DNA from 4 places in the Streptantibioticus cattleyicolor NRRL 8057 genome. Region 2 is predicted to be linked to each of the others. Evidence: riboswitches for the same ligand, from Rfam matches in the RefSeq annotation. Region 2 holds a riboswitch; each other region holds the start of a gene.
What was found. Region 2 has a riboswitch for cobalamin ahead of cobN (cobaltochelatase subunit CobN). Riboswitches for the same ligand answer to the same signal wherever they lie in the genome.

Region 1: another riboswitch for cobalamin. It lies ahead of SCATT_RS19315 (ribonucleoside-diphosphate reductase subunit alpha); the one in region 2 lies ahead of cobN (cobaltochelatase subunit CobN).
Region 3: another riboswitch for cobalamin. It lies ahead of nicT (Nickel transporter NicT); the one in region 2 lies ahead of cobN (cobaltochelatase subunit CobN).
Region 4: another riboswitch for cobalamin. It lies ahead of SCATT_RS04790 (cobalamin biosynthesis protein); the one in region 2 lies ahead of cobN (cobaltochelatase subunit CobN).

Annotation. Positions count from the first base shown of each region.
Region 1 is NC_017586.1:4,371,248-4,378,652, reverse strand. Features, by position in the region: partial or broken gene mctP (monocarboxylate uptake permease MctP) at 1-1,545, shown strand, start outside; adenosylcobalamin-variant (AdoCbl-variant) riboswitch at 1,703-1,800, shown strand; gene SCATT_RS19315 (ribonucleoside-diphosphate reductase subunit alpha) at 1,955-4,321, shown strand; gene SCATT_RS19310 (ribonucleotide-diphosphate reductase subunit beta) at 4,312-5,340, shown strand; gene SCATT_RS19305 (COG4705 family protein) at 5,292-6,101, opposite strand; gene def (peptide deformylase) at 6,154-6,783, opposite strand; gene SCATT_RS19295 (tetratricopeptide repeat protein) at 6,845-7,405, opposite strand, start outside.
Region 2 is NC_017585.1:327,174-334,578, reverse strand. Features, by position in the region: gene SCATT_RS28990 (cobalt-precorrin-5B (C(1))-methyltransferase) at 1-196, opposite strand, end outside; gene SCATT_RS28985 (cobalt-precorrin-6A reductase) at 215-967, shown strand; gene SCATT_RS28980 (precorrin-2 C(20)-methyltransferase) at 992-2,482, opposite strand; gene SCATT_RS28975 (precorrin-8X methylmutase) at 2,479-3,150, opposite strand; gene cobG (precorrin-3B synthase) at 3,147-4,442, opposite strand; cobalamin riboswitch at 4,488-4,639, shown strand; gene cobN (cobaltochelatase subunit CobN) at 4,703-7,405, shown strand, end outside.
Region 3 is NC_017586.1:5,493,473-5,500,877, reverse strand. Features, by position in the region: gene SCATT_RS24090 (Xaa-Pro dipeptidyl-peptidase) at 1-1,928, opposite strand, end outside; gene SCATT_RS24085 (polysaccharide deacetylase family protein) at 2,156-2,905, shown strand; gene SCATT_RS38685 (hypothetical protein) at 3,004-3,366, opposite strand; cobalamin riboswitch at 3,532-3,754, shown strand; gene nicT (Nickel transporter NicT) at 3,786-4,901, shown strand; gene SCATT_RS24070 (SDR family NAD(P)-dependent oxidoreductase) at 4,976-5,743, shown strand; gene SCATT_RS24065 (enoyl-CoA hydratase/isomerase family protein) at 5,776-6,810, shown strand; gene SCATT_RS24060 (hypothetical protein) at 7,040-7,405, shown strand, end outside.
Region 4 is NC_017586.1:1,126,072-1,133,476, forward strand. Features, by position in the region: gene SCATT_RS04765 (alpha/beta hydrolase) at 1-887, opposite strand, end outside; gene SCATT_RS04770 (class II aldolase/adducin family protein) at 969-1,619, opposite strand; gene SCATT_RS04775 (NAD(P)/FAD-dependent oxidoreductase) at 1,753-3,144, shown strand; gene SCATT_RS04780 (inorganic phosphate transporter) at 3,359-4,630, shown strand; gene SCATT_RS04785 (hypothetical protein) at 4,627-4,848, shown strand; cobalamin riboswitch at 5,000-5,124, shown strand; gene SCATT_RS04790 (cobalamin biosynthesis protein) at 5,246-6,184, shown strand; gene SCATT_RS04795 (cobyric acid synthase) at 6,181-7,405, shown strand, end outside.

The DNA.
Region 1 (7,405 bases), on a different replicon from region 2:
CGGCGCGCCGCCGACGCGCACAGCCTGGACGAATGGGGGCTGGGCGGACGCAGCTTCGGCACCTGGATCACCTGGTTCCTGCTCGGCGGCGACCTGTAAACTGCGTACACCTTCGTGGCGGTGCCGGCGGCGGTCTACGCGGCCGGCGCCTCGGGGTTCTTCGCGGTGCCGTACACCATCCTGGTCTACCCGCTGATCTTCTGCTTCCTGCCGCGGCTGTGGTCGGTCTCGCACCGGCACGGCTACGTCACCCCGTCGGACTTCGTGCGCGGCCGGTACGGCTCCAAGGGTCTGTCGCTGGCGGTGGCGGTCACCGGGCTGCTGGCCACGATGCCGTACATCGCGCTCCAACTGGTGGGCATCCAGGCGGTGCTGGACGTGATGGGGGTGGGCGGCGGCGCCTCGTCCAACTGGTTCGTCAAGGACCTGCCGCTGCTGATCGCCTTCGCGGTGCTGGCCGCCTACACCTACTCCTCCGGGCTGCGCGCGCCGGCGCTGATCGCCTTCGTCAAGGACGCGTTGATCTACATCGTCATCGCGGTGGCGATCATCTACATCCCGATCCGGCTCGGCGGCTTCTCGCACATCTTCCACACCGCCGGCGAGACGCTCGCCAAGGTCAACCCGGCCACCGGCAAACCCCGCGGGGAGCTGGCCAGCGGGCCCAAGGCGCAGTGGGCGTACGGCACGCTGGCGCTCGGCTCGGCGCTGGCGCTGTTCATGTACCCGCACTCGATCACCGCCACCCTCTCCAGCCGCAGCCGCAACGTGGTGCGCCGCAACACCACGATCCTGCCGCTGTACTCGCTGATGCTGGGGCTGCTGGCGATGCTGGGCTTCATGGCGATCGCGGCCGGCGTGGGCAAGGGCGTCAAGGGCTACAACGGCCAGCTCGCCATCCCCCAGCTCTTCCTGGACATGTTCCCGTCCTGGTTCGCCGGGGTGGCCTTCGCCGCGATCGGGATCGGCGCGCTGGTGCCGGCGGCCATCATGTCCATCGCCGCGGCCAACCTGTTCACCCGCAACGTCTACAAGGACCTGATCAAGCCGGACGCCACGGCCGCCCAGGAGACCAAGGTCTCCAAGCTGGTCTCGCTGGTGGTCAAGGTCGGCGCGCTGATCTTCGTGCTCACCATGGACAAGACGGTGGCCATCAACTTCCAGCTGCTGGGCGGCATCTGGATCCTGCAGACCTTCCCGTCGCTGGTGGCCGGGTTGTACACCCGCTGGTTCCACCGCTGGGCGCTGCTGGCCGGCTGGGCGGTCGGCATGGTCTACGGCACCTGGGCGGCCTGGTCGGTGGCGAGCCCGACGCAGAAGCACTTCGGCGGCAGCTCCAAGCTGATCCCGGGCATCGGGCAGATCGGCTACATCGGCATGACGGCGTTCGTGCTCAACGTGGTGGTCGCGGTGGTCCTCACCGTGGTGCTGCGGGCGGTCGGGGCACCGGACGGCGCCGACGAGACCACCCGGGACGACTACACCGCCGACATCGGCGACCCCGGCGTCCAGCAGGAGCGTCCGCTGGCCCCGGCCGGCCACTGACCCCACGGCCGCGGCCGGCCCCGCACGGGCCGCCGTACCCCGACGCACCGGGGTACGGCGGCCCGTCGGCGTTCGGGGACGAGTACCCCAGCACGCCCCGGACACTACATCTAGGGCCGCGCAAACGGACCCGGCACTAGATGTATGCTCATCACCGCTGCTGTCGCAGGGGAACCCGGTGAGATTCCGGGACTGCCCCGCAACGGTGTCCCGGCGTGCCCGACGCGCCGGAGAAGTCCGAGTACCTGCCGGCAGCGCCACTTCGGGCTGCTCCGAAGGGGCAACAGATGTCCGGGCCTCGCGGGTTGGGTCTGCGGACGTGACGCGGCCTGCCCTGCCCTGTCTGCGGCATGCCGTACGCGGCCGTGGTCCCGCTCGCAACGGGGCCGCCGCGTACGAGGAGACCGCCGTGACCATCGCTCCCGCAGACCCCGCGTCAGCAACCGCCGTTCCGCCGGACGAGCCGGGCACCGCGCTGCTGCGCACCCTCATGGAGCTCACCGCCGACCTGCCCGACACCGACCCCGGCCGGGTCGCGGCGGCGGCGCTGCGCGGCCGGCACGCCGGCTCCGACGCGGCCGAACTGCGCGACCTGGCCACCGAGGCGGCGGCCGGGCTGATCTCCGAGGACCCGCAGTACAGCTTCCTCGCCGCCCGGTTGCTGGCCCGCGCCATCACCGAGGAGGCGGCCGGCCAGCAGGTGACCTCGTTCTCCTCCTCGATCGCCACCGGCCACCGCGAGGGGCTGATCGCGGACGCCACCGCCGCGTTCACCGCCGCCCACGCCGGCCGGCTGGACGCGCTGATCGACCCGGCCGGCGACGACCGCTTCGGCTACTTCGGGCTGCGCACCCTCTACAGCCGCTACCTGCTGCGCCACCCGGTGACCCGGCAGGTGGTGGAGACCCCGCAGCACTTCCTGCTCCGGGTGGCCTGCGGGCTGGCCGCCGACGACTCGGCCGCGGCGGTGGAGGAGGTGGCCTCGCTCTACCGGCTGATGTCGCGGCTGGACTACCTGCCCAGCTCGCCGACGCTCTTCAACTCCGGTACCCGGCACCCGCAGATGTCCTCCTGCTACCTGCTGGACTCGCCGCTGGACGAGCTGGACTCGATCTACCAGCGCTACCACCAGGTCGCCCGGCTCTCCAAGCACGCCGGCGGCATCGGGCTGCCGTTCAGCCGGATCCGCTCCCGCGGTTCGCTGATCCGCGGCACCAACGGCCGCTCCAACGGCATCGTGCCGTTCCTGCGCACCCTGGACGCCTCGGTGGCCGCGGTCAACCAGGGCGGCCGGCGCAAGGGCGCGGCCTGCGTCTACCTGGAGACCTGGCACGCCGACGTCGAGGAGTTCCTGGAGCTGCGGGACAACACCGGCGAGGACGCCCGGCGCACCCACAACCTCAACCTGGCGCACTGGATCCCCGACGAGTTCATGCGCCGGGTCGAGGCGGACGCCGAGTGGTCGCTGTTCTCCCCCGCCGACGTGCCCGAGCTGGTCGACCTGTGGGGCGAGGAGTTCGACGCCGCCTACCGGGCCGCCGAAGCCGCCGGCCGCCAGATCAAGCGCGTCCCGGCCCGGCAGCTGTACGCGCGGATGATGCGCACCCTGGCGCAGACCGGCAACGGCTGGATGACCTTCAAGGACGCCGCCAACCGCACCGCCAACCAGACCGCCGAACCCGGCAGCGTGGTGCACTCCTCCAACCTGTGCACCGAGATCCTGGAGGTGACCGACGACGGCGAGACCGCGGTGTGCAACCTCGGTTCGGTCAACCTCGCCGCCCATCTGACCGCGGACGCCTCGGTCGACTGGGAGAAGCTGGACGCCACCGTGCGCACCGCGGTGACCTTCCTGGACCGGGTGGTGGACATCAACTACTACCCGACCGAGCAGGCCGCCGCCTCCAACTCCCGCTGGCGGCCGGTGGGTCTGGGGGTGATGGGGCTCCAGGACGTCTTCTTCCGGCTGCGGCTGCCGTTCGACTCGCCCGAGGCGCGGGCGCTGTCCACCCGGATCGCCGAACGCGTCATGCTCGCCGCCTACGAGCAGTCCTGCGCGCTGGCCGAACGCCACGGGCCCCACCCGGCGTGGGAGCGGACCCGGGCGGCCCGCGGGGTGCTCCACCCCGACCACTTCCCCACCGAGCCGGCCTGGCCGGACCGGTGGACGGCGCTGCGCGAGCGGATCTCCCGTACCGGGCTGCGCAACTCGCTGCTGCTGGCGATCGCGCCGACCGCCACCATCGCCTCCATCGCCGGGGTCTACGAGTGCATCGAGCCGCAGGTGTCCAACCTGTTCAAGCGCGAGACGCTCAGCGGTGAGTTCCTCCAGGTCAACACGTACCTGGTGGCCGATCTGAAGAAGCTGGGGGTGTGGGACGCCCGCACCCGGGAGGCGCTGCGCGAGGCCAACGGCTCGGTGCAGGACCTCGGCTGGATCCCGGCCGGCGTACGGGCGTTGTACCGCACGGCGTGGGAGCTGCCGCAGCGGGCGCTGATCGACATGGCCGCCGACCGCACCCCGTACCTGGACCAGAGCCAGTCGCTCAACCTCTTCATGGCCGCGCCGACCATCGGCAAGCTCAGCTCGATGTACGCCTACGCGTGGAAGAAGGGGCTGAAGACCACCTACTACCTGCGGTCCCGGCCGGCCACCCGGATCGCCCGGGCGGCGGGCGCGGCCACCGCCACCGCCGCCGTCCCCCAGCAGGCGCCCGACGCCGAGGCGATCGCCTGCTCCCTGGAGAACCCCGAGTCCTGCGAGGCATGTCAGTGAACCCGTCCGACAACCGTCCCAAGAACCTGCTCGACCCCGGTTTCGAGCTGACGCTGCGGCCGATGCGGTACCCGGACTTCTACGAGCGGTACCGCAACGCCATCAAGAACAACTGGACCGTGGAGGAGGTCGACCTCCACTCCGACGTGGCCGACCTGGCCAAGCTCTCCCCGGGCGAGCAGCATCTGATCGGCCGCCTGGTGGCCTTCTTCGCCACCGGTGACTCGATCGTCGCCAACAACCTGGTGCTCACGCTGTACAAGCACATCAACTCGCCCGAGGCCCGGCTGTACCTGTCGCGCCAGCTGTTCGAGGAGGCCGTGCACGTCCAGTTCTACCTGACGTTGCTCGACACCTACCTGCCCGATCCGGACGACCGGGCGGCGGCCTTCGCGGCGGTGGAGAACATCCCGTCGATCCGCGAGAAGGCGCAGTTCTGCTTCCGCTGGATGGACTCGGTGGAGGAGATCGACCGGCTGCGCACCAAGGCCGAGCGGCGCCGCTTCCTGCTCAACCTGATCTGCTTCGCCGCCTGCATCGAGGGGCTCTTCTTCTACGGCGCCTTCGCCTACGTCTACTGGTTCCGCTCCCGGGGCCTGCTGCACGGCCTGGCCACCGGCACCAACTGGGTCTTCCGCGACGAGTCGATGCACATGGACTTCGCCTTCCAGGTGGTCGACACCGTCCGGGCGGAGGAACCCGACCTGTTCGACGAGGAGATGGGCAAGCAGGTCACCGCGATGCTGGAGGAGGCGGTCGAGGCGGAGTTGCAGTTCGCCCGCGACCTGTGCGGTGACGGGCTGCCGGGGATGAACACCGAGTCGATGCGCGCCTATCTGGAGTGCGTGGCGGACCAGCGGCTGGTCCGGCTCGGGCTGCCGGTCCGCTACGGCTCGCAGAACCCGTTCTCCTTCATGGAGTTGCAGAACGTCCAGGAGCTGACCAACTTCTTCGAGCGCCGCGCCTCGGCCTACCAGGTGGCGGTGGAGGGCACGGTCTCCTTCGACGACGACTTCTGAGCCGCCTGGAGGGACAGGACCAGGGCCACGATCACCACGGTGAGCACCGCGCTCACCGGGCCATAGTCCCAGCCGAGCCCGCCGTGGGCGCCCGGCGCCGCCATCCAGTCGGCGAACGAGGCGCCCAGCGGCCGGGTGACCACGTAGGCGGCCCAGAACGCCGGCACCGCGCCCAGCCCCAGGCCGCGGTGGGCCAGCGCCGGCACCGCGATCAGCACGGCGAACAGCAGCCCGGAGGAGAGGTAGCCCAGCCCCAGCGTGGCCGCGGTCAGGTCGCCCACCGCGGTGCCCAGCGCGAAGGTGACCAGCACGGTCGCCCAGTAGAACGCCTCCCGGCGCCGGCTGCGGATGCGGTGGACGGAGAGCGTGCGCTCACTGGCGTACCAGAGGCCGAAGATCACCGCCAGCGCCACCAGGAAGGCCGCCGCGGAGACCTCGTACGGCACGCCGAGGCCGACGTGGGCCACGTCGGCGGCCATGGTGCCGAAGACGCTGACCATGACGACGGCCGTCCAGTAGATCCACGGCACGTAGGCGGTCACGGTGAACTGGAGGGCGAGCACGGCGGCGAGCGCCACCCCGGCCAGGCCCACCGCGACCACCGGGTCGAGGACGTGCGCGAGCCAGTCGGAGGTGGTCTCCCCCATGCCCGTGGTGAGCACCTTGGTGATCCAGAACACCCCGGTGACCTCCGGGACCTTGCTGAGCGTGGTGCGTACCGGCGCGGAAAGCCCGCCGCGCCGTCGTCGGCCTGTCGTCATGGCAGGCCACGCTGGCACAGCGGGCTATGAGGCGGCTGTGTACGCCGCCGCGTCAGTCGTTGGGGACGGTCTCGTAGCGCGGGGTCTTCTCGGCCATCTGCTTGAGGACGTCCTTGCGGTCGCGCTTGGAGAGCCGGTCGATGTACAGGTAGCCGTACAGGTGGTCGGTCTCGTGCTGGAGGCAGCGGGCGAAGTAGCCGGTGCCGCGCACCGCGATCGGGTTGCCGTGCATGTCCTTGCCGCGCACCACGGCGTAGTCGGGGCGGGCCAGCTCCATGTAGGCGCCGGGGACCGACAGGCAGCCCTCGTTGGAGTCGTCCAGCACCCGGCGGTCGGCGGGCACCTCGTCGAGCACCGGGTTGACCACGTGGCCGACGTGGCGCACGCCCTCGTCGTCCTGGCAGTCGTAGACGAAGACCTTCAGGTCGACGCCGATCTGGTTGGCGGCCAGGCCGACGCCCTCGGCGGCGCGCTGGCTGGCGAACATGTCGTCGATCAGCCGGGCCAGGTCGTCGTCGAAAGCGGTGACGTCCGCGCACTCCTTGTGCAGCACGGGGTTGCCGACCACGGTGATCGGCCGGACCGTGCCCCGCTCGCGGTGGGCGCGCTCGCGCTCCTCCGCGTCCACCGTGTCGTCGATGAACTCCGACACCTGCTCGTCGTCGGTCTGCTGCTGCGCCATTGCTCCGGGTACGCCTTCCTGATCTTCGCGGTCTGCGCCTTACAGAGTACGGCCGAAGCGGTCAGCAGACCTCTTCCAGATCGCGCCAGTCACGGCTGTCCGGGCTGTCGGCGACCCAGCTGTCGAGCAGTCCGCGCACCAGGCCGGCCGGGGCGGCGATGCCGCATTCGCGCTCGGGCACCCACAGCGCCCCGGGGCTGCGGTGGCTGAGGTGGCCGGGGTGGCCCGGCTCGCCCTGGTCGTGCGGGTCGCGGGAGGCGTCGGAGCCGTCGTCGGTGGGCATCCGGCTCTCCGAGCAGGAGCGGCACAGCAGGCGGACCGAGGACGACCAGTCCTCGGCGGCGTACCCGGCGTCGGCGGCCAGCCGCTCCAGGGCGTCCCGGTCGGCCTCGGTGGCCGCCTCCAGCAGCACCAGCCAGGTCGGCACCGGGGAGGGGGCCCACAGCTCGATCTCGTCGAAGACCGGGAAGGTGCCGCCGTCCACCGCCACCCGCTCGCCGTGCGGGACGCCGTCGTGCAGCACCACCTCGCCCCAGCGGCGGCCGGACGACGGCAGCGGGATGCTGAGCACCTCCAGCCGGGCCGGGTCGAGCCGCTTGCCCCAGACCACCTCGGCCTCGCC
Region 2 (7,405 bases):
ACGACGGCGTCTGCCCCTTCGGCAGCGTCACCGTCACCGGGTCGGGGAAGGCCCCGGTCAGCAAGGCGGTGTACGCGGCCGTGGTGGCCGCCGTCGCACAGGCACCGGTGGTCCAGCCGGGCCGCAGCCCGGTGTGCTTGAGTTGGGCACCGCGGCCCCCGGTGGGCTCGCCGGCCCCTCGCACGTCATTGCTCATGAACGGACCCGGACCTCCATGCACGTACTGATACTGGGCGGAACCACGGAAGCCCGGCGGCTGGCCGAGGTGCTGGACGCCGTCCCCGGCCGGCGGGTGACCAGTTCGCTCGCCGGGCGGGTCGCCAGCCCCCGGATGCCCCCGGGCGAGGTGCGCGTCGGCGGCTTCGGCGGGGCCGAGGGGCTCGCCGGGTGGCTGCGCGACCACGCCGTCGACGTGCTCATCGACGCCACCCACCCCTTCGCCGGGACGATCAGTTTCCACGCGGCGCGGGCCGCCGCCACCGCCCATGTTCCCCTGCTCGCCCTGCGCCGCCCCGGCTGGGTCCCCGTCGAGGGCGACCGGTGGCACGAGGCCGCCTCGCTGGAGGAGGCGGCCCGGCTGCTGCCGGACCTCGGCCGGCGGGTCTTCCTCACCACCGGACGGATGGGTCTGGCCACCTTCGCGGCCCTGGACGACCTGTGGTTCCTGGTGCGTTCGGTGGACCCGCCGCAGGCCCCGCACCCGGCGCGGATGGACGTCGTCCTCGACCGCGGCCCGTTCACCCTCGACGGGGAACGCGAACTGCTGCGCCGCCACCGCGTGGAGGTGCTGGTGACCAAGGACAGCGGGGGAGCGGCGACCGCGCCGAAGCTGACCGCCGCCCGGGAGGCCGGGATTCCGGTGGTGGTGGTCCGCCGCCCGCCGGTCCCCGAGGGGGTGCCGGTGGTGTCCGGCCCCGAGGAGGCGGCCCGCTGGATCGGCGAGCGCGCCGCCCGGCAGGACGGCTGAGCCCCCGGGCGGCGCCGCCCGCGCTCACCCCGTCGGGTACCGGCGCGGGGTCCAGACGACCTCCTCGCCGTCCCCCCGCCGCACGGTGCGGGTCTGCGAGGAGCCGACCAGCAGGATGGTGCGCATGTCGACCTCGGCCGGGTCCAGCTCGGCCAGGCGCACGATCCGCACCCGCTCGCCGGGGCCGCCCACGTCACGCGCGACCACCACCGGGGTGGTCGGCGCCCGGTGCTCCAGCAGCACCTCCCGGGCCTTGCCCACCTGCCAGGTACGGCTGCGGGAGCCGGGGTTGTACAACGCGAGGACCAGGTCGGCCGAGGCCGCGGCACGCAGCCGGCCGGCGATGACCTCCCAGGGCTTGAGCCGGTCGGACAGCGAGACGACGGCGTAGTCGTGGCCGAGCGGGGCGCCGGCCCGGGCGGCTGCCGCGTTGGCCGCGGTGACCCCCGGCAGCACCCGTACCGGGACGTCCAGGTACTCCGGGCGGGAGGCGGCCTCCAGCACGGCGGTGGCCATCGCGAAGACCCCCGGGTCGCCGCCGGAGACGACGGCGACGCGACGGCCGCGCCGGGCCAGGTCGAGGGCGAACTCGGCGCGTTCGGACTCCACCCGGTTGTCCGAGCCGTGCCGGTGCTGACCGGGACGCTCCGGCACCCGGTCCAGATACGTGGTGTACCCCACGAGGTCGTCGGCGGCGGCCAGGGCGGCACGGGTCTGCGGGGTCAGCCACTGCGGCCCGGCCGGGCCGGTGCCGACCACGACCACCTCGCCGGGCCCGTCCGGCGCGGGCCGTCCGGCGCCGGCCCGGCCGGGCACCACCGCCACCGAGAAGTAGGGCACCGACTCCTCGGCCACGTCGGCCAGTTGGGCCAGCCGCTCCCCGGCCATGGTGGCCCGCTCGACGTACCGGGCCTCGGCCAGCCGTCCCGAACCGGCCAGCGCCGCGCGGACCTTGGGGAAGGTGCGCCCCAGCTTCATCACCACGGCGGCGTCCGTGGCGGCGAGCCGGGCGGTCAGCTCCTCCTCGGGCAGCGTGCCCGGCAGCACGGTCAGCACCTCCTCGCCCTCGGCGAGCGGGGTGCCCAGCCGCGCCGCGGCGGCGGAGACCGAGGTGACACCGGGGACGACCTCGGTGGGGTAGCGGTCGGCGAGCCGCTTGTGCATGTGCATGTACGAGCCGTAGAAGAGCGGATCGCCCTCGGCGAGGACGGCGACGGTACGCCCCGCGTCCAGATGCGCGGCCAGCCGGGCCGCCGCCTGGGCGTAGAACTCCTCCATCGCGCCCCGGTAGCCGCCCGGGTGGTCGGTGGTCTCCGTGGTCACCGGGTAGACCAGCGGCTCCTCGACGTGGTCGGCGCGGATGTGCCGGGCGGCGATGGACCGGGCTATGGAACGGCCGTGGCGGGCGCTGTGGTAGGCGATCACGTCGGCCTCGGCGATCACCTCGACCGCCCGGACGGTCATCAGGGACGGGTCACCCGGGCCGAGCCCGACCCCGTACAGCTTGGCGCTCACTCTTCCTCACTCGCGATCGCGTTGAGCGCGGCGGCGGCGAGGGCGCTGCCGCCCCGGCGGCCCCGGACGACGAGGTGGTCCACCCCGGACGGGTGGGCGGCCAGGGCGTCCTTGGACTCGGCGGCGCCGACGAAGCCGACCGGCACGCCGATGACGGCGGCGGGCCGGGGGGCGCCCTCCTCGACCATCTCCAGCAGGCGGAAGAGCGCGGTGGGCGCGTTGCCCACGGCGACCACGGCACCCTCCAGCCGGTCCCGCCACAGCTCCAGCGCGGCGGCGGTCCGCGTGGTGCCGAGCTTCGCCGCCAGTTCCGGGACGGCCGGGTCGGAGAGCGTGCAGAGCACGTCGTTGCCGGCGGGCAGCCGCTTGCGGGTCACGCCGCTGGCCACCATCTGGACGTCGCACAGGATCGGCGCGCCGGAACGCAGCGCCGCGCGGGCCCGGGCGACCACGGCGGGGGTGTACGCCAGGTCGCCGACGAGGTCGGTCATCCCGCAGGCGTGGATCATCCGCACGGCGACCTGGGCGACGTCGGCGGGCAGCCCCGCCAGATCGGCTTCCGCGCGGATGGTGGCGAACGACCGGCGGTAGATGGCCGCGCCGTCCTTCTCGTAGTCGTAGCGGGACACGGTATTCTTCTCGCTGCTCTCGTCGGGGATACGGCTCATGAGGTGATCGCCGCCAGGACGGTGGCGAGTCGGGAGGGGTGGTCCACGGTGGCGGTGCGCGGCGCCCGGCCGGAGGCGGTGACGCTCACCCGGTAGCCGCCGTCCTCGGCGGCCACCACGTCGATCCGGTCGCCCACGGGGTGACCGCAGCGGCGTTCGCACCCGGACCAGTACAGGGGGAGGCCCGGGAGTCCGGCCGCGTCCAGGGCCGCGGCGGCGTCCGTCCGCACGTCCGCCCGTGACCTGGCGCAGCCGGGGCGGCCGACGCAGGCGCCCACCCGCGGCCAGGGCGAGTCGGGGTCGGTGACCAGGCCGACGGCGCGCAGCCGGGCGAGCGCGTCGGCCGCCCGCTCGGGGGTGAGGCCCGGTGCGGGCAGGACGACGCCGCGCCAGGGGGTCAGCCGCAGCTCACCGCGGGCGGCCCGGGTCAGCTCCCGCCACTGCGCGGCGGACAGCCGGCCGAGCGGAACGTGGACCGACAAGGCGTCGCCGGTCACCCCGGGGAGCGGACCGCCGGTGCCGGTGGCCTCCGGTACGCCCGTCGCGTGGTTGATGCCGTCCGCCGTCAGACGGCGGCCGAGCGCGGCCGTCAACTCCTCGGCAGGCAACGCGAGTTCGGCCACCCGCCAGGCACGCGTCCCGCTCGCCCGCGCGGCGTCGAGGAAGACCTCGGCGGCCGTCAGCGTGGCCCGCGCCGCCTGCCCGCCGGGCACCCGCAGCGCCGTCCCGGACGCCCCGAGGCGCACCAGGGCGTCCCCGTCCGGAACCGCCCGCACCGTGACGTCGGCGCCGAGCCCGGCGACGTCCCCGCGCCCGTCGTCCAGCGCGAACAGGAAGCGCCCGGACAGCTCGCGGGCCGCTTCGCTCGCGCACAGCAGCGCGTCGAGGCCGGTGAGCCACGGCCGTACGTCCCGCAGCCCGTGCCCGTCGAGCCCGGACAGCGGCGAGGCGACGACGTTGCGCACCCGCTCGTGTCCCGGGGACGGCAGCAGCCCGGCGGCCTCCAGCAGCCCGGCCAGTTCGGCACCGCACCCGGCCGGCAGCCCGCGCAACTGCACGTTGCCGCGTGAGGTCAGATGCAGGTCGCCGTCGCCCAGCCGCAGTGCCGCCGACCCCAGCGCTTCGGCCTGACGGGTCGTCAGCACACCGCCGGGCAGCCGGACGCGGGCCAGCGCCCCGTCGTCCGCGGCGTGCAGCCGCAGCGCCCCCGGGCAGGCGTCACCGCGATCCCGCGAGACCGCCGCGGCCTGGGACGACGGAGGGGTGGAAGCCGTTGACATGGCCGCGAGCATACCGATGATCGCACCCGGTGTACTCCCCGCCATTCCTCGGTGCCCCTTACTATGCTCCTCGGTGGATCATCCGTTCCACCACCGCCACCATGGCGACCAGGGAGGAAGCCCGGTGCGAATCCGGCGCGGTCCCGCCACTGTGAGCCCGCCCCCCGGGGCCGGGTGAGCCAGGAACTCCCTTCCGCCGCGCACCACTTGGCGCGCGGCGGAGCCATCCGACACCGCCCGGGGCGCGGACCCCGAGGAAGGCCAGCGACCGCATGCAGCCGTCATCCGGGGAGCGCGACACGCACCCCCGCGTCCTGCTCCTGTCGACCTCCGACACCGACCTGCTCAGCGCCCGCGCGGCCGGCGGCCCGGTGCGCTACCGCTTCGCCAACCCGGCCCGGCTGCCCCTCGACGGCCTCCCGGACCTCCTCGACGGCGTCGCCCTGGTCGTGGTACGCCTCCTCGGCGGCGTCCGCGCCTGGCAGGACGGCCTCGACCTGCTGCTCGCCGACGGCCGCCCGGTCGTCGTCCTCACCGGCGAACAGGCCCCCGACGCCCAGCTGATGGCCGCCTCCACGGTCCCGGTCGGCATCGCCGCCGAGGCCCACGCCTACCTCGCCCACGGCGGCCCGGCCAACCTCGAACACCTCGCCCGGTTCCTCTCCGACACCGTCCTGCTCACCGGCCACGGCTTCGAACCCCCGGCGCCCGCGCCCACCTGGGGCCCGCTGGAACGCGTCGCGCGCGACGACGGCACCGGCCGCCCCGTCGTCGCCGTGCTCTACTACCGCGCCCACCACATGGCCGGCAACACCGCCTTCGTCCACGCCCTGTGCGACGCGATCGAGGACGCGGGCGGCACGCCCCTGCCGCTGTACGTCGCCTCGCTGCGGGCGCCGGAACCGGAGCTGATCGACGCGCTGCGGGCCGCCGACGCCGTCGTCACCACCGTCCTCGCCGCGGGCGGCACCCGGCCCGCCGACGCCTCCGCCGGGGGCGACGACGAGTCCTGGGACGCCGGCGCCCTGACCGCCCTCGACGTCCCGATCCTGCAAGCCCTCTGCCTGACCGGCTCGCGCGCCGACTGGGCCGCGGGCGACGAGGGGGTCTCCCCGCTGGACGCGGCCGGCCAGATCGCGGTGCCCGAGTTCGACGGCCGGCTGATCACCGTGGCGTTCTCCTTCAAGGAGATCGACGCCGACGGCCTCCCGGCGTACGTCGCCGACCCCGAACGCGCCGCCCGGGTGGCCGGGATCGCGGTACGCCACGCCCGGCTGCGCCACATCCCGCCCGCCGCCAAACGCGTCGCGCTGGTGCTCTCCGCCTACCCCACCAAGCACTCCCGCATCGGCAACGCGGTCGGCCTGGACACCCCCGCGAGCGCCGTCGCGCTGCTGCGCCGGCTGCGGGACGAGGGGTACGACTTCGGTACCGGCGCGGAGGTCCCCGGACTCGCCTCCGGCGATGGCGACGAACTGATCCGGGCGCTCATCGAGGCGGGCGGCCACGACCAGGACTGGCTCACCGAGGAACAACTCGCCCGCAACCCGGTGCGCATACCGGCCGCCGACTACCGCCGCTGGTTCGCCACCCTCCCGCCCGAACTGCGCTCCGCCGTCGAGGAACACTGGGGCCCGGCGCCCGGCGAGCTGTTCGTCGACCGCAGCCGCAACCCCGAGGGCGACATCGTGCTCGCCGCCCTCCGCCACGGCAACCTGCTCGTCCTCATCCAGCCGCCGCGCGGCTTCGGCGAGAACCCGATCGCCATCTACCACGACCCCGACCTCCCGCCCTCCCACCACTACCTGGCCGCCTACCGCTGGATCGCCGCCCCGCGCGACGAGGGCGGCTTCGGCGCCGACGCGGTGATCCACCTGGGCAAGCACGGCAACCTGGAGTGGCTGCCCGGCAAGAACGCCGGTCTGTCGGCCGCCTGCGCCCCGGACGCCGCCCTCGGCGACCTCCCGCTGATCTACCCCTTCCTGGTCAACGACCCCGGCGAGGGCACCCAGGCCAAACGCCGGGTGCACGCCACCCTCGTCGACCACCTGGTGCCGCCGATGGCCCGCGCCGAGTCCTACGGCGACATCGCCCGGCTGGAACAACTCCTCGACGAACACGCCCAGATCGCCGCCATGGACCCGGCGAAGCTCCCGGCGATCCGCGCCCGCATCTGGACGCTGATCCAGGCCGCCCGGCTCGACCACGACCTCGGCCTCGCCGACCGCCCCGACGACGACGGCTTCGACGACTTCCTGCTGCACGTCGACGGCTGGCTGTGCGAGGTCAAGGACGCCCAGATCCGCGACGGTCTGCACGTACTGGGCACCGCGCCGACCGGTGAGAGCCGGGTGAGCCTGGTGCTCGCCATCCTCCGCGCCCGCCAGATCTGGGGCGGCACCACCGCCCTGCCCGGGCTGCGCGAAGCCCTCGGCCTCGACGAGTCGGCCGCCACCCGCACCACGGCCGACGAGGCCGAGGCCCGGGCCCGCGCCCTCGTCCAGGCGATGGAGGACGCCGGCTGGGACCCGGCCGCGGTACCCACCGGCGAGGGCGAACAGGTCGCCCGCGTACTGGACTTCGCCGCCCGCGAGGTCGTCCCCCGGCTCGCCGGGACCACCGCCGAACTCGACCACAGCGTCCACGCGCTGGCCGGCGGATTCGTCCCGGCCGGCCCCTCCGGCTCACCCCTGCGCGGCCTGGTCAACACCCTGCCGACCGGCCGCAACTTCTACTCCGTCGACCCCAAGGCCGTCCCCTCCCGCCTCGCCTGGGAGACCGGCCAGGCGCTCGCCGACTCCCTCCTGGAGCGGTACCGCGCCGACCACGGCCACTGGCCGGAGACGGTGGGCCTGTCCCTGTGGGGCACCAGCGCCATGCGCACGGCCGGCGACGACGTGGCCGAGGCCCTGGCGCTGCTCGGCATCCGCCCGGTGTGGGACGACGCCTCCCGCCGGGTGACCGGCCTCGAACCC
Region 3 (7,405 bases), on a different replicon from region 2:
ACCCCCCGCCACGCCGGGGCCGGACGGCGCATCCCGGACAACTGCCGTCCCGCCGGGTGGACGGCGTGCGCCACGGCGGCCGGGCCCTGCACCCGCAGCAGCGCGGGCAGACCGCCGACCAGCGGCAGCGAGGCGCTGGAGCGCGCCAGGTCCAGCGTGATGTCCGGCGTGCTGCCGGGGGCCGTGATCAGCCCCTTGTCGGTGCCGCCGACGATCAGGGCGAGCCGGTGGCCGGCCGGGACGACGTGGTCGGTGGCGGCCAGCTTGATCGTGATGGTGTACGGCGTGCCCGGGGTGAGCGCCACGCCGTGCAGCGACGGGTCGTAGTGGCCCAGGTCGGCCCAGCCGCGGCTGAAGACGGTGTAGCCGGTGCTCATGGTGTCGGCCGCGGTGTCCAGGAAGCAGGCGCTGTCGCCGGCGGTGCTCGCGCCCCAGCAGGAACGGGTGGTCAGCGTGGTGATCCCCTCGCCGTCCGCGCTGTAGTCGCGGATGGTGGCCGGGCCGAGGTCGACCAGGACCGCCGACAGGTGGGCGCTGGTGGTGGACGGGGTGGCGGTCAGCGTGACGCTGCCGCCGCCGGAGATCCGCAGGTCGTGCCGGAGCGCGCCGGTGGTGAAGGAGACCTTGTCGCCGGTGGCCCGGTCGGCCGCCGCCGACCAGTCGGTCTCGCTCTCGGCCGGGTCGTCGGTGTACGTCTCGGTGCCGGTGGCCGGCCCGGTGGCAGACAGGGTGCCCAGCCCCGCGGTGGAGCCGGCGGCCAGGGCGACGGTGGTGGCCGAGGTGCCGGGGGCGGGCCAGTGGGCGTCGGTGGTCCAGTGGTCGGGGGTGCGCTCGACGTCGGCCATCGGGGCGCGGTCGATGCCGTTGTCCACCCCGAGCAGGTAGTGGTCGAACCACTGGTGCAGGGTCTCCACCCAGGCGGCGCGGCGGTAGTCGAACGGGTCGACGTGGCCGGTCTGGGAGAGCCAGATCTTGCGCGGTACGCCGTGTGCGGCGAGCGCGTCCCACCACTGGCCGAAGTGCTTGGTGCGGACGTTGAGGTCCTGCATGCCGTGGACCACGAAGACGCTGGCGCGGACCTTGGCGGCGTCGGCCACGTAGTCGCGCCGCTGCCACAGCGCCGTCCAGTCGCCGTCGCGCGGGGCGCCGTCGCGCAGCGCCTGCTGCTGGGCGCCGCAGGTGCGGGCGTCGCCGGAGTCCTCGACGGCGCTCGCGAGTTCGTCCGGGCCGCCGTCGTAGAGGGCGGCGCCCTGGTCGAAGTAGTAGTCGTACCAGGAGCTGATGGCGCTGATCGGCACGATGGTCTTCAGCCCGGCGACGCCGGTGGCGGCCACGCCGTTGGCGATGGTGCCGTCCCAGCTCTTGCCGATCATGCCGACCGAGCCGTTGGCCCAGGTGGCGCGGACGGTGGTGCCGCCGCTGCGGGCGCTGTGTCCGGTGGCGCGGCCGTTCAGCCAGTCGATGACGGCCTTGGCGGAGGTGACGTCGGAGGGGCCGCCGACGTCCACGCAGCCGTCGGAGCGGTTGGTGCCGGCCAGGTCGACCAGGACGACGGCGTAGCCGCGCGGCACGAAGTAGTTGTCGTAGTAGAGCGGGAACTGCACCGGCCGCCCGCTATTGTCGTACGTCTTGAGCTGGCTTTCGTTGCCGCGTCCGCAGCACGAGTAGTAGGGGCTGGCGTCCATGATCACCGGGATGCGCACCCCGGCCCTGGCCGGTTCGGCGGGGCGGATGATGTCGGCGGCCACCCGGTCGGGGCGGCCGTCGTGGTTGCCGTCGAGCCCGGTGTCGACCCAGACGGTCTCCCGTACGGCGCCGGCGTAGGAGTAGACGGGCCGGCTCTCCGTGGGGTGCCTGGGGGGCGGTACGGCGCCGGCCGGGGCGGTGAAGGCGGCGAGCAGCGTGGTGACGAGCACCGCCACCGCCACCGCGAGCAGGGAAGCGCGGTTTCTCCGCGTAGCTGACAACACGCCCGGACGCTACCGTGTGACGCAGCCATGACAGCAAGGCTTTTACGAGCCGTTGAACGGCGCGGGACCGCGGGGACGGCGGCGATCGGGTGAATGCCCGCGCCACGCCGGGGCACCCGGGGGCGGCGCGGGCAAGGATCGGGCAGCCGGATTTCCCTAGGACGACCGACCGGGGGTGCGGGCCGATGAGCGTGGACCGCCGCAGCGTGCTGCGGGCCGCGATGGGCGGGGTCGCCGCCGGGGCGGTGGTCGGCGGCTGCGCGCCGGGGACCCCGCGTCCGGCCCGGCCGGCCGCTCCGTCCGCCACCCCCTCGCCCGCCGCGCTGCCGGCCACCCTGCCCGACCAGATCGAGCACGGCCCCCGGGACCGGCCGCTGGTCGCCCTCACCTTCCACGGCCAGGGCGACCCCGCGCTCGCCACCGCGCTGCTCACCGCGGCCGAACACGCCGGGGCGCACGTCACCGTCCTGGCGGTCGGCAGCTGGCTGGACGCCTACCCGCGCATCGCCCGCCGGATCCTGGACGGCGGCCACGAACTGGGCAACCACACCCAGAACCACGGTCCGGTGTGCACCATGGCCGCCGACGCCGCGGCGGCCGAGATCAACCGCTGCGCCGACCGGCTGCGCCGGCTCACCGGAAGCCCCGGGCGCTGGTTCCGCCCCTCACAGGCCCGGTACGCCACCCCGCTGGTGATCTCGCTGGCCCGCAAGGCGGGCTACCCCCACGTGCTCTCCTACGACGTCGACTCCCTCGACTGGACCGACCCGGGGCCGCAGGCGGTCACCTCCACCGTGCTGGGCCAGGTGCGCCCCGGCTCGGTGGTCAGCCTCCACCTCGGCCACGAGGGCACGGTACGGGCGCTGCCGGGGCTGCTGGCCGGGCTCGGGCGGCGCGGGCTGCGCGCGGTGACCGCCACCGGGCTGCTGACCTGAACCGCGCCGCCCGGCGGCGGTGACGACAACGCCACCGCGCGGCGCCCCGGGAGGGGTTGGAGCGCCGCGCGGTGGCCGTTCACCGGGGGCCGGGCGGGTCAGCTGTGCCGCATGCCGCGCTCGCCGCCGAGGCCCCGCTCCATGCGGTCGCGGCCCTCACGGCCGTGCTCACGGCCTTCACGACCGTGCTCGCGCCCCTCGCGGCCGTGCTCGCGCCCGCCCTCGTGGAACCAGCCGGAGTGGTGGGACAGACGGTGGTGGCCGTGGTGGTAGTGGTGGTGGTGCCGGTGGCCGTGGTGCCGGTGGTGGCCGTGCTCATGGCCCTTGACCTGGTGGCCGGGGAGCGGACGGGGGCTGTCCGCGCCGGCCGCGACGGAGGTGCCCGCCGCCAGCAGCAGCGCGGCGGCGCCGCCGGCCAGCACCATGGCCGCCCGGACGGATGAGAGCTTGAGGGACTTCATGCGACTGCCTCCAAGGGACGAGTCGTGATTGGGGCCCTGTACAACGAGCCTGGGCAGTCGAGGGATACCGTAAAGATGGGGGTTTTACCGGTATCTGAGACATAGTCGGCCGTCCGGGGCAACGGACGGGTACCGGCGGCCCCGTGCCGCCGGCCCCCCGGACCGGTACAGTGAGCGGGCCGTGGTGTTCGGGAATACCGGTGACAGGCCCTCGTCAGGGGGTCCCAGACCGGAGCGGCCCTCGCCACTGTGATCGGGGAGTTCCCGTCCCGTTCCGCGCGCCGGCCACGGCGCGGGGAACCACTGGCCGTTCGCGCGGCCGGGAAGGCAGGGCCGGGCGCGAGCACCACCCGTCAGCCAGGAGACCGGCCACGGCATCTCACGAAGACGTCCACGAGGTGCTGGAGCGTGATCCTCGAATGACCCTGCCTGCCGCAGATCCCACCGCCACCCCCGCGATATCCGCCGTCCCCCCCGCCCTGCGCTGGCAGCGCCGGGACACCCTGCGCACCGCGGGGCTGCTCGCCGTCATCACCGCGCTGCACCTGGCCGCCTTCGGGGTGCTCTTCCTCCTGGTGGTGCCGCGTCACTACACCGTCGGCTCCCAGGTGTTCGGCGTCGGCCTGGGGGTGACCGCGTACACCCTGGGCATGCGGCACGCCTTCGACGCCGATCACATCGCGGCCATCGACAACACCACCCGCAAGCTCATGGCCGACGGCAAACGCCCGCTGTCGGTGGGGTTCTGGTTCGCCCTCGGCCACTCCAGCATGGTGATCCTGCTCGCCGCGCTCATCGCGGGCGGCGCACAGCTGGCCGGCACACTGATGAGCGACGACTCGCGCACCCACCGCGCCCTCGGGCTGATCGGCACCTGCGTCTCCGGCGGCTTCCTCTACGTCATCGCCGCGCTCAACCTGGTGGCGCTCGCCGGCATCGTCCGGGTCTTCAAGGCGATGCGCGCCGGACGGTTCGACGAGTCGGAGCTGGAGGCCCACCTCGACTCGCGCGGCTTCCTCAACCGCATCCTGGGCCGCCTCACCCGCTCCATCACCCGCTCCGGGCAGATGTTCCCGGTGGGCCTGCTGTTCGGCCTCGGGTTCGACACCGCCACCGAGGTCACGCTGATGGTGATGGCGGGCAGCGGCGCGGCGGCCGGCCTGCCCTGGTACGCCATCGTCTGCCTGCCGCTGCTCTTCGCCGCCGGGATGAGCCTGTTCGACACCCTCGACGGCACCTTCATGAACGTCGCCTACCACTGGGCGTTCAGCAACCCGGTGCGCAAGGTCTATTACAACCTCACCATCACCGGGCTCTCCATCGCCGTCGCCTTCCTGATCGGAACGGTCGAACTGGTCGGCGTCCTCCGCGACAAGCTGGGCCTCGCCGACCCGGTCACCGGCTGGATCTCCGGACTCGACCTGGGCAACGCCGGCTTCCTGATCGCCGGGCTGTTCGTGGTGGTCTGGGCCTGCGCGCTGGCCTACTGGAAGCTGGCCCGGGTCGAACACCGCTGGTCCCGGCCGTCCGTCTGACCGGGCGCGCGCCCCGGTTCGGTACGGTGATCACCGGCGGGCCGCCGGAGTCCGCCGGAGCGCCGGAGGTGGAGATGACACGGGTCGTGGTGGTCAGCGGCGGCGGCAGCGGGATCGGTTCGGCGGTCGCCGGGGAGTTCGCGGCCGAGGAGGCGCACCTGGTGCTCACCGGCCGCCGCGAGCAGGTGCTGCGCGAGACGGCCGGCCGGCTGACCGCCGCCCACCCCGGGCTGCCCGAACCGCTGACCGTCGCCGCCGACCTGTCCTCGGCCGGCGGGGCGCGCCGGGTCGCCGACGAGGTGGCCGCGCGCTTCGACCGGGTGGACGTGGTCGTCGCCAACGCCGGCGGCAACCCGGCGGCGCACGGCGGCGAGGCGATCCCGGAGGGGCTGGAGCGCACCGCGTGGGCCTGGTCGGAGAACTTCCGGGTCAACACCCTGACCGCGGTGCTGCTCACCGAGGCGCTCAAGGACCGGCTGGCCTCCCCCGGCGGCCGGGTGGTCCTGATCAGCTCCATCGCCGCCCTGCGCGGCTCCGGCACCGGCTCGTACGCCGCGTCCAAGGCGGCGCTCCACCCCTACGCCTTCGACCTCGCCCGCGAACTCGGGCCGCGCGGGATCACCGTCAACGTGGTCGCCCCCGGCTACATCCGGGACACCGAGTTCTTCTCCGGCGGCCTGGCGGCCGAACGGGAACGGGCCCTGATCGAGCAGACCAGCACCGGCCGCGCGGGCACCCCGGCGGACGTCGCCGACGCCGTGCGCTGGCTCGCCGCCCCCGGCGCGGGCCAGGTCACGGCACAGATCATCCAGGTCAACGGCGGTGCGGAACGCGGCCGTTGACCCCTGAACGGCACTACCAGGACAGGAACGGCATGGCACCCCACCCGCACCACCCCCCGGTACGCGCCGTCGCCGACGGCGGCGTCGGCCGGCTGCTGCTGGACCGCCCGGCCGCGCTCAACGCGCTCGACCTGGAGATGGTCCGGCTGCTGACCGCCGCGCTGGACCGCTGGCGCGACGACGACTCGGTCCACGCGGTGGTGATCGCCAGCACCTCCCCCAAGGCGTTCTGCGCCGGCGGCGACATAAGGGCGGTACGCGAGGCGGCGCTGCGCGGCGACCTGGCGGCGGTACGCGCGTACTTCGCCGCCGAGTACGCCCTGGACGCGGCGATCGCCGGCTACCCCAAGCCGTACCTCGCGCTCATCGACGGCTTCGCGCTCGGCGGCGGCCTGGGGATCTCGGTGCACGGCACGCTGCGGGTGGTCACCGAACGGGCCGGGCTGGCCATGCCGGAGACCGCGATCGGCTTCTTCCCCGACATCGGCGCCGGTTACTTCCTGCCCCGGCTGCCCGGTTCGGTGGGGATGTACCTGGGGCTGACCGGCACCCGGATCTCCGGCGCCGCGGCGGTGGAGTGCGGGCTGGCCACGCACTACCTGCCGTCGAGCGAACTTCCCGCGCTGGAGGCGGCGTTGCGGGACGGCGGCGGGACGCGCACCGCGGAACTGGTGGCCGGCTTCGCCACCGCCCCGCCCGCCTCCGAACTGCGCGGCCACTACCCGGCCATCGACCGCTGCTTCTCGGCGCCCACGCTGGACGAGGTCTTCGACCGGCTCACCGCCGAACGGGACGACTGGGCCCGCGAGACACTGACGGTACTCGGCCGGATGTCGCCGGCGAGCCTCTTCCTCACCTTCGAACTGCTGCGCCGCGGCGCCGGATCCTCACTGGAGGAATGCCTCGCCCGCGAACTGCGGCTCGCCTGCCGGGTGGCGGCCGGCCACGACTTCGCCGAGGGCGTACGGGCCGCCCTCGTCGACAAGGACCGCGCCCCGGTGTGGTCCCCGGCGTCACTGGGCGAGACGGACCGGGCCGAACTGCGCTCATGGCTCGACGAGCGCTGAGCGCCGGCTCCGCCTCACCCGGACGGCGCACCGGGGACGATCCCACCCGTTCGGCGGTGCGCATACGGTGACGTGCCGTTTTCCCTGCGTGACGGGGCCCGTGCGGGGGCGGCTCCGACCCCGTCGGGCGTTTCCGCCTGGCGAGCGGGGACCGGCCGGGTTTTGATCCCCCCAAGGCCGGTTTCGTCGATCGCGGTCACCGTGTCCGCGTCCGGCACAGGAGAGTCCCATGCACGCTGGTCGTACCGCCGCCGTCGCACTGGCCGGGGCCGCCACGGTCTCGCTCGCCGCCCCGGCGGCCTGGGCGAGCGTGGCCCCGCAACCGGTCCAGCCCGGTCAGATCCTGCTGATCAACGACGACAGCCGGTGCGACGACATGACGAAGGGCGCCAAGGCGACCTCGCCGCTCTTCGGCACGGTGGTACTGGCCGCGGGGGTCGGCCACATGTCCGCCGACGTACGCGTCCCGGTCACCGCGAAGCCCGGCTCCTACCGGGTGACCATCCGCTGCGGTGACCACGGGACGACCACCACCAGCACCGTCCGGGTGCCCGGGGAGGGCACCCCGGTCCCGGTGATGGGGGCGAAGGCGGGG
Region 4 (7,405 bases), on a different replicon from region 2:
CCCTGGGCGGCCCGGACCGCCAGCGGCACCAGGGCGTCGGGCACGTGGTGGCTGCGGGCCACCCCGCGCACCGCGGCCTGCCACTCCAGCACCGGCGAATCGAGGATCAGGCCGCTGACGTGGCCGCGCAGCGGCGAGTGGTCGGCCACCCGCAGCGCCATCGCGGCCCCGGTGGACCAGCCGTGCAGCACCACGCGCCGGGCACCGCCGCGCACGGCGTACCGCAGCGCGGCGTCCACGTCGGCCCACTCGGTGTCGCCGAGGTGGCCGATGCGGTCGGCGGAGTCCGGGGCGCCGGGGTCGTTGCGGTAGCTGATCAGGAGCGCCGGCATCCGGGCGCGCCGCCAGAACGGCAGCAGGTTGAGCGGGTGCTCCCGGGTGGTGCCCAGCCCGTGCACGGCGATCACCCAGGTGTCCCGCGCCCCGTCCGTCAACCAGGCGGGCATCGGCCCGAGTTCGCCGTCCACGGTGACGTCGTGGAAGGCGACGCCGTGCGCCTGGGCGGGGTCGCCGGTGTGGAGCTGCGGGGTGATCCGTACCCGGGTGCCCGGCCGGAAGTCGCCGAACTGGACGCTCTCCAGCTCGCGGGTGACCGAGTCGGGACGGGTCTCCACCACCGGCCCGACCACGGCGTGGCAGCCGGCCCCGGCGAGCCCGTAGCGCCCCGGGCGCACCGAGGTCAGGCAGCGGCTGAGGGTGATCCGGCCGGGTTCGACGCGGTGCACGGTCAGCGGGGGCGCCTGCTGGGCGGGCGGGCCGGCCAGCGCGGTGCCGCCGTGCCGGGGCCGCAGCGCCAGATCGCAGACGTACCGGCCGGCGGCCACGGTGGCCAGACCGGCACCGGCACAGGTGGCGGCGAGCAGCGCCGCGGTACGCACCGTACGCATACGCATTTCTCCAGGGTCGCGGGCGGCCCCGGGGCGGGCCACCGGAGGCGGACCGGACGGGTGGTGCCCGGGGCGCCGGTCCTACCGTTGCGACTGCCCGTAATGGCGTAGTTCATGGCCGGCCTCGGCCAGTTCGGCCGGGGAGAGCACGGCCGGGGTGCCGACGGCCGCGGCGGCGAGCCAGACCCGGCACATCCATTCCAGCTGCCGGGTGTTGTCGTACGCCTCGTCCAGGGTGCGGCCGGTCACCACGGTGCCGTGGTTGCGCAGCAGGCAGCCGGTGCGGTCGCGCAGCGCCTCCAGCATGGCGTCGGCGAGTTCCGGGGAGCCGAAGGTGGCGTAGCGGGCGACGCGTACCGGTCCGCCGAGGGCGGCGCAGATGTAGTGGACCGGGGGGACCTCGTCCACCAGGGTGGAGACGGCGGTGGCGTGGGCGGCGTGGGTGTGCACCATGGCCCGGGCGTCGGTCTCCCGGTAGACCGCCAGGTGCATCGGGACCTCGCTGGTGGGGCGGAGCCGGCCGAACCGCTGCTTGCCGGAGAGGTCGACGGCGGTGAGGTCCCGCTGCCGGAGCCGGTCGTAGTGCACCCCGCTCGGGGTGACCAGCACCAGGTCGCCGACGCGCACCGAGACGTTGCCGGAGGTGCCGACCACCAGGCCGTCCGCCGCGGTCCGGCGGGCGACGGCCACGAGGTCGCGCCAGGCGTCGTCGAGGTCCTTGTACCAGTCCATGCCGCCCCGCCTCTCTTGTCGTCCGCCGCACCGGAGCCCTTTGATCCTGACACGTTGTCCATTGATCGGCCCCTGACAGGAGCAGTAACGTCCGCCACCACGAACGGCAGCATCATCGGGGCGGGAGCTGGGCATGACGACCGTCAACGGCGGCATCTCCTACTGGTACGCGGCGAACGGGCTCCCCGCGCCGCGCGAGCCGCTGCCCGGGGACGCCACGGCCGACGTGTGCGTGGTCGGCGGCGGCTACACCGGGCTGTGGACGGCGTACTACCTGAAGAAGGCGGCGCCGTTCCTGCGGATCACCGTGCTGGAGAAGGACTTCTGCGGTTACGGGGCCTCCGGACGCAACGGCGGCTGGCTCTACAACGGCGTGGCCGGCCGCGACCGGTACGCCAGGCTGCACGGCCGGGAGGCGGCGGTGCGGTTGCAGCGGGCGATGAACGACACCGTGGACGAGGTGATCCGGGTCGCCGCCGAGGAGGGCATCGACGCCGGGGTCCACAAGGGCGGGGTGCTGGAGGTGGCCACCTGCCCGGCGCAGCTGGCCCGGCTGAAGGCGTTCCACGCGGCCGAGGTGGCGTTCGGGGAGACCGACCGGGTACTGCTGGGGGCACGGGAGACCGCCGAGCGGATCCGGGTGGCCGGGGCCGCCGGTGCCACCTGGACCCCGCACGGCGCCCGCCTCGACCCGGTGCGGCTGGTGCGGGGGCTGGCCGCCGTGGTGGAGGCGCTGGGCGTGGTGATCCACGAGTCGACCCCGGTGACCCGCATCCGCGCCCAGCAGGCGCGGACCCCGTACGGCACGGTGCGGGCGCCGTACGTGCTGCGGTGCACCGAGGGGTTCACGGCGGCACTGGAGGGGCAGCGGCGCACCTGGCTGCCGATGAACTCCTCGATGATCGTCACCGAGCCGCTGCCGGAGCGGGTGTGGGAGCGCATCGGCTGGGAGGGCCGCGAGACGCTGGGCGACCTGGCGCACGCGTACATGTACGCGCAGCGCACCGAGGACGGCCGGATCGCGCTCGGCGGCCGGGGGGTGCCGTACCGGTTCGGGTCGCGCACCGACAACGACGGGCGCACCCGGCCGGCCACCGTGGCGGCGCTGCGGGAGATCCTGGTGCGTCTCTTCCCGGCCGCCGCCGGGGCGGCGGTCGACCACGCCTGGTCGGGGGTGCTGGGGGTGCCGCGGGACTGGTGCGCCGCGGTGGAGCTGGACCGCACCACGGGGCTGGGCTGGGCCGGGGGTTACGTGGGCAGCGGGGTGGCCACCGCCAACCTGGCCGCGCGCACCCTGTGCGATCTGGTGCGGCTCGACTCCGGACAGGGCGGGGCGACCGGGCTGACCACGCTGCCGTGGGTCTCCCACCGGGTACGGCGCTGGGAGCCGGAGCCGCTGCGCTGGCTCGGGGTGCACACCCTGTACGCCGCCTACCGGACGGCCGACCGCCGCGAGCGCGCCGGCCGCACGGCACACACGGACCCGGTGGCCCGGCTGGCGGACCGGATCTCCGGGCGGGGCTAGCGCCGGGTGTTCCGCCGCCCGCGCGGGCGCTCAGGCGTGCGGCGGGGCCGGCCGCACCGCCCGTCGCCTCAGCGCGCCCTGGCGGGCCGGTCGGGGGGTGCGATGGTGAAGGGGTCGCGGTGACCGCCGGGAGGATGCCGTCAGTTCACCTTCCGTTCATTCTCGGTCCGTACGGTCGCCGCGTCTCTGCCCGCTCGAACGATTGCCTGGGTGAATGGACCACATCACGTTGCTCGTCGGAGTCGTGATCGTCACCGCGCTCGTGTTCGACTTCACGAACGGCTTCCACGACACCGCCAACGCCATGGCGACCACCATCTCCACCGGGGCGATGAAGCCGAGAGCGGCCGTGGCGATGGCCGCGGTGCTCAACCTGGCCGGGGCGTTCCTGTCGGTGCAGGTCGCCAAGACCATCTCGGGCGGCATCATCGACGAGAAGGCCGGGGTGCACCCGGAAGTGATCTTCGCCGGGCTGATCGGCGCGATCGTGTGGAACCTGGTGACCTGGCTGGCCGGGCTGCCGTCCAGTTCCTCGCACGCCCTGTTCGGCGGGTTGATCGGGGCCACCTTGGCCTCGGTGGGCGTCCACGGGGTGCACGCCGACGCGATCGTGATGAAGGTGCTGATCCCGGCGGTGGCCTCCCCGCTGATCGCCGGGATCGCCTCGGCGCTGGCCACCCGGGCGACCTACCGGATCGGGCGCGGCGCGGACCCGGCGGCCACCGCCAAGGGTTACCGGGCCGGGCAGATCGCCTCGGCCGGGCTGGTCTCGCTGGCCCACGGCACCAGCGACGGGCAGAAGACGATGGGCGTGATCACCCTGGCGCTGGTGACCGGCGGCCTGGTGGCGCCGCACGCCGACCCGCCGCTGTGGGTGATCGTGGCGGCCGGTGCCGCCATGGCGCTGGGTACGTACGTCGGCGGCTGGCGGATCATCCGCACCCTGGGCAAGGGGCTCACCGACATCCAGCCGCAGCAGGGCTTCGCCGCCCAGACCGGGGCCGCGACGGTGATCCTCGCCTCGTCCCACCTGGGCTTCGCGCTCTCCACCACGCACGTGTGCTCCGGCGCGGTGCTCGGGGCCGGGGTCGGCCGCAAGGGCGCCGTGGTGCGGTGGGGCACGGCCGGCCGGATGGCCGCCTCCTGGGTGATCACGCTGCCCGCCGCCGGGCTCGTGGCGTCCGGCGCCGCCCTCCTGTCCGAGCAGGGCACCTGGGGCGTGATCGTGGTCGGCGCGATCGGGCTGGCGGTGGGGCTGGCCGCGTGGCTGGTCTCACAGCGCAAGCCGGTGGACCACACCAACGTCAACGACGTGGCGCCGGTGGCGGAGCCCGCCGCCGAAGCCGCCGAGGAGGGCTTCGACCCGTTCGCCCCGGCCGTGGCGCCCGTCGCGCCGCTGACGGCCGTGCTGCCGGCGCCGGCGGCCTCCGTTCCCCCCGTGGTCCCGGCCGCCCCGGCCGCCGCACAGAAGGAAGCGCTGCTGTGAAGATCGACTGGGCGGGCTTCGCCTCGGTGCTCGGCGTCGGCGTGGGCGTCACGGTGGCGCTGGTCGCGCTGTTCACGCTGGGCGTGGCGGGGCTGGCGAAGCAGGCCCCGGCGGGCCCCGGCGGTCAGACCGCCTCAGCCCGGCGGGCGGGCGCCTACCTGTGCTTCGCGCTGTGCACGGCGGCGGTGGCCTACGGGATCTGGCTCATCGTCGGCTGAACCGCCGTGGCCGGCCCGTGCGTCGGGCCGGCCTTCCCGTCTCCACCTGCGCATACACCCCGTGGGGGCGCTCACACAAGGTTGACGCGCGTTCGCGGCCCATGGTGGACTTCGCGGTGCCATACGGCGCTATGCCCAACGGCGACAGCAGAGGAAGCCGGTGCGAATCCGGCGCGGTCCCGCCACTGTCACCGGGGAGCACGTCCCCACCCGAGCGTCACGGCCGCGTGAGCGGCTGGAAGGCCGGGGGCGTGCCGATCCGGGAGCCAGGAGACTCTCGTCGCCGGTCACGTCGAACCAGGGCGCGGACCCTGAGTGAGGACTTCTGCCATGCCCGGCACACCGCCCCCACCCCTGCCGACGAGGCCGTCCCGAGGCGCGACGGCGGACTGAACCGATGCGTGCCGATCGCTTCTTCGCGTACGGCGCCGCCCTGGGCTACACCTGCGACCTGCTCGCCGGTGACCCGCGCCGGGCGCATCCGGTGGCCGCGTTCGGCCGGGCCGCCTCGGCGGCGGAGCGCCGGCTGTGGCGGGACGACCGGGGCCGGGGCGCGCTCTTCACCGCGGTGTGCGCGGGCGGGGTGCTGGCCGCCGGGTACGCCGCCGAGCGGCTGACCCGCCGTTCCCCGTTGGCCGCCACCGCGCTGGGCGCCGTGGTGACCTGGTCGGTGCTGGGCGGTACGTCGCTGGGGCGGGAGGCCCGGGCGGTGGCCGCGGCGCTGGCGGACGGGGACCTGACGGCGGCCCGGGAACGGCTGCCGCACCTGTGCGGCCGGGATCCGCAGGCGCTGGACGGGCCGCAGATCGCCCGTGCCGTGGTCGAGTCGGTGGCCGAGAACACCTCCGACGCGGTGGTCGGCGCGCTGGTGTGGGGGGCGATCGGCGGGGTGCCGGGGCTCGCCGCCTTCCGGGCGGTCAACACGCTGGACGCGATGGTGGGTCACCGTTCGCCGCGTTACCGGCGGTTCGGCTGGGCGGCGGCCCGGCTCGACGACGTGCTGGGGTGGCCGGGCGCCCGGCTGACCGCGTTGCTGGCGACCGTGGCCGGACCCGATCCGCGCGGCGCCTGGCGGGTGTGGCGGGACGACGGACGGCGCCACCCGAGCCCCAACGCGGGGCCGGTGGAGGCGTCGTTCGCGGGCGCGTTGGGCGTCCGGCTGGGCGGCACGCTGTCGTACGGCGGGCGGGTGGAGCACCGGCCGGTGCTGGGCGCGGCCGGGCGGCCGGTCGAGGTGGCCGATGTGGAGCGCGCGGTGCGGCTGTCGCGCCGGGTGGGGTTGCTGGCGCTGGCGGTCTGCGCCGGTGCGGGGCTGGTGTCGAGGAGGCGTCGGTGACAGGCGGACTGCTGGTGGCCGGGACCACCTCGGACGCGGGCAAGAGCGTGGTGACCGCCGGGATCTGCCGGTGGCTGGTGCGGCGGGGTGTGCGGGTGGCGCCGTTCAAGGCGCAGAACATGTCGCTCAACTCCTTCGTCACCCGCGGCGGCGCCGAGATCGGCCGGGCCCAGGCGATGCAGGCGCAGGCCGCGCGGGTGGAGCCGACGGCGCTGATGAACCCGGTGCTGCTCAAGCCGGGCGGGGAGAGCAGCAGCCAGGTGGTGCTGCTGGGCAGGCCGGTGGGTGAGTTGAGCGCACGGGGCTACCATGACGGGCGGCAGCGGGAGTTGCTGGGCACCGTCACCGACTGCCTGGCCGAACTGCGCCGTACCCACGACGTGGTGATCTGCGAGGGGGCCGGCAGCCCGGCCGAGATCAACCTGCGGCGCAGCGACATCGTCAACATGGGGCTGGCGCGGGCCGCGCGGCTGCCGGTGGTGGTGGTCGGCGACATAGACCGCGGCGGGGTCTTCGCCTCGTTCTTCGGCACCACCGCGCTCCTGGACCGCGAGGACCAGGCGCTGATCGCCGGCTACCTGGTCAACAAGTTCCACGGTGACGTGACGCTGCTGGAGCCGGGGCTGGAGAGCCTCCGGAAACTGACGGGCCGTCAGACGCTGGGGGTGCTGCCGTTCCGGCACGGCCTGGGCATCGACGAGGAGGACGGGCTGCGGGTGTCGTTGCGCGGCACCGTGCGCGAGTCGGCCGTGACGCCCCCGTACGGGGAGGACGTGCTGCGGGTCGCGGTGGCCGCGGTGCCGCTGATGTCCAACTTCACCGACGTGGACGCGCTCGCCGCCGAACCCGGGGTCGTGGTGCGCTTCGTGGACCGCCCCGAGGAGCTGGCCGACGCCGACCTGGTGGTGCTGCCCGGCACCCGCGGCACGGTACGGGCGCTGGCCTGGCTGCGGGAGCGCGGGCTGGCCGACGCCGTGGTGCGCCGGGCCGCCGAGGGCCGTCCGGTGCTGGGCATCTGCGGCGGCTTCCAGATGCTCGGCGAGGTCGTCGAGGACGACGTCGAGTCCCGCGCCGGCACCGTCGAGGCGCTGGGCGTGCTGCCGGTACGGGTGCGGTTCGCCGCCGAAAAGACGCTGGCCCGGCCGTCCGGCAAGGAGTTCGGCGAACCCGTGGAGGGCTACGAGATCCACCACGGGGTGGCCGAGGTGCGCGGCGGCGACG